2 linked regions of the Roseivirga sp. BDSF3-8 genome follow. The main gene of each other region encodes a partner of the protein of the gene in region 2 in a complex. Links are inferred from orthologs where the notes say so. Each region holds a gene or a part of one and is shown on either strand. Other genes may lie near its edges.

Region 1 (3,397 bases), 360 kb from region 2 along the record:
ATCCTTACCGGAAACCTTCTTTGTAGAACTTACAGGAAATGCAAAGTGCAGGTCCGGATGAATAAACTTATCATTTTTCACACAGCTCGCACACTGTCCGCAGCTATCGTGTTCCTGCTTATCCGTACAGTTTAGGTAAGTGGCAAAAGCCAGTGCGGTAGCCAGGCCGGCGCCTCCTTCCCGGCTGCTAAACAGCAGGGCATGAGCCAGGTGGTCCTTGTCCACTGCGCTCACCAGGTATTTTTTTGTCTCCGGCAAGCCGGGTATGTCCGCAAATCGCATAAGCTCAGGCTTTTTCCCAGTTACGATATTGGGCAGTTTCATTAAATACATAATCCAGTATGGACTTGTCTGCCTCACTCAGGTCCACACCTCGCCTCTGCATCACCAGTTCGGCTACCTCATAGGACTTTTTAAGCTGGAAAGTGGTAAAGCCATTGGCCCCGCCCCAGGCAAAGGAAGGGATGAAGTTTCGCGGAAAGCCCGAGCCGAATATATTAGCAGATACCCCCACCACAGTGCCAGTGTTAAACATGGTGTTAATTCCGCACTTGCTATGATCACCCATCATGAGCCCGCAAAACTGAAGGCCGCTGTTGGCAAAACCTCCCTTTGCATAGCTCCATAACTTTACCGGCGCATAGTTATTTTTCAGGTTACTCGTATTCGTATCTGCTCCCAGGTTGCACCATTCACCAATGACCGAGTTTCCTAGAAACCCTTCGTGCCCCTTATTGCTATAGCCAAAAATTACGCTGTTGCTCACCTCACCACCTACTTTAGAGAATGGGCCTACAGTTGAGTCCCCGCGCATTTTAGCACCCATATTAATATGAGAGCCTTCACACAAAGCAAAGGGGCCTTTAATGATGGCACCTTCGTGTACGTGAGCGTCCTTCCCTATGTATACAGGACCGCTTTCCGCATCAATGATTGCGGCCCGTATTTCGGCCCCCTCTTCGATAAACAGGTTGCCCATGCCATACACCTTGGTAAATTCATCACGCAGAGGGGCCGACGCTCTTTCACGTGTGATTAGCGTGAAATCCAGCCGGATCTGTTCGGCATTTTTGCTGAAAATATCCCAGGGATAGTCAATCCGGGAGAATGAGCCTTCATACTCAACTGCTTCAAGGTCGTTTGTCTGGCCTTCAGAAGTGAAAGTCTCAGCCTGAGATCGGCTGGTGCGCAGGGCAAGCACATTTCCCGCTTGCTGTAATAGGCTGCCAGGCTTCAGGTTTCGGATCGTTTCCACCAGTTTTTCGTCGGGGCAAAGGTGCCCGCTGATAAGCAGGTTGTCATCCTGTAGCAGTAGCGGATACCTGACAGATAGGTGGCGGGCAGTACTGTGGCTGAAAATAGCACCCTGGATATGCGGCGCAAGCCACCTCTCCCATTTTTCACCAATGGTGAGTATACCTGTGCGTATAGATGCCACAGGACGGGTAAAAGTAAAGGGAAGCAATTGCTCCCTCGCCGGGGATTGATCGAACAATACGATATTCATACCCGCAAAAATAAAAAAGTCTTACGGACACACTAGACCGTAAGACTTTATCGCAATATTTTTTATCGGCTTGGGGCGGGAGAAGATTACTTCTTCTTGTAGCGTCTGTTGAATTTCTCCACGCGACCGGCTGTATCCACGAATACCTTCTTACCAGTGTAGAAAGGATGTGATTCAGAGCTTACCTCGACTTTAACAAGGGGGTAAGTCGTGCCGTCCATGTCGATGGTATCTTTGGTATCAACAGTAGAACGAGTGATGAACTTTGTATCGCTCGTCGTGTCGTGAAATACTACTTCTCTATATTCAGGATGGATGCCCTTTTTCATCGTTGCCGTATTTTTCTTCGCACTAGCTTTTCTAAAAGAGGCACAAAGATAACGTGCGCTTTCCTTATTTACAAGCGTGCCTTGTTAATTTTTTGGATAGGGTTACCTGCTTAGTAACCAGTAAATTAAGAGTTATAACGGCAAAACTAAGGTATTTTTCAGTAATCGACCTCATATTTTGTAGCTTAAGCCGGGAAATATAAAGCCACTATGACTCGCCAGACTAAGATATCGCTGATCACTTCACTTTCGCTGGTCGCAGGCCTGCTATACTATTTCTTTGTATACGCCCAAAATCGCGAGGTTTTCCTCCATCGTCAAAACTACCGGATACTCTCACAGATATCTTCCAATCTGGAGCAAAAATTCATCAGCCTCAAAAAGTCCGCAAGCCGGCAGGGTAAAGATAACCTTTCTGCTGTATTCGAACTCATAGATAAAACTGAACTGGAGCCATGCGGCAATTCCGACTGTGCTACTTTCCTCGTAGAGAAATCCAAAGACAGTTTATTCGTCCACTACACCCAAGGCAGGCCAGGCCTCCTGTTTTACTCTGAGAGCTTGAAGGATTCCATGCTCGTGCGCCTTCCCATTGAGACCCTCCTGCAGGGGCTTCTCAGGCAAAAGTTTGACGAGTACGTCCTGTTCAGAAATGAAAAGGCCATATACTCAACCCTCCCTTCTGCCTATAATTCCACCTTTTTACATGATACAGTGGCTCATGGCGTATCAGAAATAGCCATAGGCGGATTTAATTATCTCCATTACGAGCAACCTCTCCGGATGGGCGACAATGCTGAATGGACATTGACAGGACTTAGAGACAAAAGTGCCTTCAACACTGAGAAATTTCGCGTATCCCCTTTCCTCCTTGCCGTTCTGGCTATTCTTTTCCTGGTATTTACGATGGGCATGCCTTTCATCAAACTCGCCCTGCTTAGCCGAAAGGAACAACTGGATACAAGAGATATACTCTTTGTAACAGCAGGACTCATACTCGGCAGCATGCTGCTAACCCTTCTGAGCCTGGATTTTCACAGTTACAGCTTTCCTGAACGCGCTAAAACCGAAAACAATCTCAAAAACCTGAATGAGAAGGTCAGGACCAACTTTACAGCAGAACTGGATAGCATGTATCGTCAGTTGCAGGCGATAGATAAAAACAAGGGGAGAGATGGAGAATGGAATATGCCCGGATGGTTAGGGGTAACAGCAACCGATGTGATATACCCCTATTTCTTTCAGGTGATATGGATGAATGCCGAAGGCAACCAAAAAGGCATGCCCAAGTACTCTACCAGCCGGACAATAACACCTAAAATCGATGTTTCAGACAGGGGCTATTTCCGATACCTCAAAGATCCCGAAAAGTACTGGAAACTTCCTGGTATGGAAGGAGAGGGGTTTGTGCTGGAACAGATTATTTCCTGGAATACAGGAGAGTACCTCACCGTGATGGGAATTAAGAGCAAAAGTAGCATTGGGGCCTACTCATCAGCAATTACCACGCAGATGGTCTCCGTGTCGGATCCGGTGGTGGCCCCGGGGTATTCATTTGCCA
Region 2 (2,821 bases):
CGACGAATTCGAAGCGGTTAAATACCTGCAGGTCTTCAACTTTTTCACCTACCCCGATGTATTTAACGGGAATCTTAAACTCATCAGAGATGCCGATAACCACACCACCTTTAGCGGTACCATCCAGTTTGGTGATGGCAAGAGAGGTGACTTCTGTTGCTTTGGTGAACTCCCGGGCTTGAATGAGGGCGTTTTGTCCCGTGCTGCCATCTAGTACAAGAAGTACTTCATGTGGAGCTTCAGGAATAAACTTCTGAATAACGCGCTTAATTTTAGATAGCTCGTTCATCAGATTTACTTTAGTATGCAGGCGTCCGGCGGTGTCGATGATCACCACATCAGCGCCCTCGTCCACCCCCTTTTTTACCGTATCAAATGCTACAGAGGCAGGATCGGTGTTCATGCCATGAGAGATTACAGGCACACCTGTGCGCTCTCCCCATAAAATTAACTGATCTACTGCTGCAGCTCTAAAGGTATCGGCTGCGCCTAAGATTACTTTCTTATCACGCTTCTTGAACTGGGCACTTAGCTTGCCTATCGTAGTGGTTTTACCGACCCCGTTTACTCCTACTACGAGTATTACGTAGGGCTTTTTATCAGCAGGGGTAGTAAAATCCTTTAGGTCTTCGGTGTTGTTTTCAGTAAGGAGAGTAGCAATTTCTTCCCGCAGAATGGCGTCCAGCTCGCTTACACTCATATATTTATCACGGGCCACTCTTTCTTCGATTCGTCTGATGATCTTGATGGTGGTATTAACCCCGACATCAGAAGTAATCAGTATTTCTTCCAACTCATCCAGTACTTCTTCGTCCACGGTGGACTTACCGGCAATGGCTTTGCCTAGTTTATTAAAAAAGCTCTGATTGGACTTTTGGAGACCTTCATCAAGCTTTTCTTTTTTTTCTTTTGAAAAAAATCCGAAAAGACCCATGTGCTATATGAAAAAACTACAGGAAAATATACAAAAAAGTCCCTTAGAAAGGGACTTTTCGCAACTAATAAGCTGAATATTTTTTATTTCAGAAAATCCTTTACCTGATCGGCAGGAACCATTTCTTCACGGAATGTATAAGCACCGGTTTTTTCTGATTTCACGGCTCTGATCACTTTAGCAAATGTTCTGCCGCCTTCTTTCTTAAGGGTTGCAACTACTTTCTTAGCCATGATTACTTAATTTCTCTGTGAACAGTATATTTCTTAAGAATCGGGTTATACTTTTTCAACTCCATACGCTCAGGAGTGTTTTTCCGGTTCTTAGTGGTAATGTACCTGGATGTGCCGGGTTGACCACTGTTTTTGTGTTCAGTACACTCCAGAATTACCTGTACTCTATTACCTTTTTTAGCCATGATCTTTCCAGTTTACAGTTACTGCCTGATTAAACGAGGATACCTTTTTCCTTAGCTTCTTTCAAAACGGCAGTAATACCGTTCTTATTGATCGTCCTAAGCGCTGATGCAGAAACCTTAAGAGTGATCCACTTATCCTCCTCAGGAAGATAGAACCTCTTCTTTTGAAGGTTCGGCATAAACTTCCTCTTAGTTTTGTTATTCGCGTGAGAAACGTTGTTACCCACTCTGGCGCGCTTACCGGTGATCTGACAAACTCTAGCCATGTCTTAAATATCTTTAAATTCCTTGATCAGAAATTCGGTTTCCGAAATAGTTTGCAAATATCTTAATTCTATTTCATAATTTCAAGTGCCATTCAAATATATTTCTGACTCTCTATGAACGATATGTGATTTGTCAAAGGTTTCTGAGGCTATTGTATCTGTCCGGAAGCTATTTATAACTTCCCGTTACATTTAAATCACTGTGCCCTGATTCTCCATTTTTTATTAGGGGCAAATGCTCTAAATTGCTGCCCTATTAAGTCATTTAAAACGTTTGCATATGATGGAAGCCGTAAAAAGCAGCAGTCAGGCGATAGCGCTGGAAAACCGGCACGGTGCCCATAACTACCACCCCCTTCCTGTCGTTTTATCACGAGGTGAAGGCGTTTACGTGTGGGATGTGGAAGGTCATAAATATTTTGACTTTCTTTCTGCCTATTCGGCAGTTAACCAGGGTCATTGTCATCCCCGCATCATTCAGGCCATGAAGGATCAGGCCGAAACCCTTACCCTCACCTCCCGGGCTTTTTATAATGATATTCTAGGAGTTTACGAACAGTATATTACTGAGTACTTCGGATTTGACAGAGTGTTGCCAATGAACACCGGGGCTGAAGGAGTGGAAACAGCCATTAAGATTTGCCGGAAATACGGGTACGAGAAAAAAGGCATACCTGCAGATGAGGCAGTGATCATCGTATGCGATAACAACTTTCACGGACGTACTACCACGATTATCTCTTTTAGTAATGACGATAATGCCCGGAACAATTTTGGTCCGTTTACACCTGGCTTTGTTCGTATACCATACGATGATGTGAATGCTCTAGAAAAGGCCATTGCAGAGCATAAGCACGTGGTTGGTTTTCTGGTTGAGCCAATTCAGGGAGAGGCCGGTGTATATACCCCTGCAGATGATTACATCCCGAAGGTACGCGAAGTATGTACCCGTCATGATATTCTTTTCATTGCGGACGAGATACAAACTGGTATTGCCCGTACTGGTAGCTTGCTTGCTATTTGCGGAAATTGTAGCTGCCAGGGCCCCTGTGAGAGGCAGGAGACATACGTCCGGCCAGACATGCTAATTCTTGGAAAGGCCATTTCCGGGGGGGTGTATCCTGTTTCAGCCGTACTTACGGATGATCATATCATGGAAGTGATCAAGCCCGGCCAGCATGGCTCCACCTTTGGGGGGAACCC

Evidence for each region. The genes of interacting proteins can lie anywhere in the genome.
Region 1: rpmB (region 2) and AB9P05_RS12105 share a complex: the UniProt entries of both Escherichia coli proteins name them as parts of the 50S ribosomal subunit. The link is inferred for Roseivirga sp. BDSF3-8 from one-to-one orthologs.

What each region holds. Positions count from the first base shown.
Region 1 is NZ_JBGNFV010000001.1:2,937,986-2,941,382, forward strand. The notes cover bases 216-2,985. They hold AB9P05_RS12105 (type B 50S ribosomal protein L31), read right to left. Parts: upstream 1,837-2,985; coding sequence 1,594-1,836; downstream 216-1,593. Other genes in these bases: AB9P05_RS12095 (ATP-binding protein), read right to left, coding at 216-324; AB9P05_RS12100 (GlmU family protein), read right to left, coding at 287-1,507; AB9P05_RS12110 (hypothetical protein), read left to right, coding at 2,047-2,985. Also shown: more of AB9P05_RS12095, read right to left, coding at 1-215; more of AB9P05_RS12110, read left to right, coding at 2,986-3,397.
Region 2 is NZ_JBGNFV010000001.1:2,574,724-2,577,544, forward strand. It holds rpmB (50S ribosomal protein L28), read right to left. Parts: upstream 1,619-2,821; coding sequence 1,382-1,618; downstream 1-1,381. Other genes in the region: ftsY (signal recognition particle-docking protein FtsY), read right to left, coding at 1-934; AB9P05_RS10700 (DUF4295 domain-containing protein), read right to left, coding at 1,018-1,167; rpmG (50S ribosomal protein L33), read right to left, coding at 1,170-1,352; rocD (ornithine--oxo-acid transaminase), read left to right, coding at 1,899-2,821.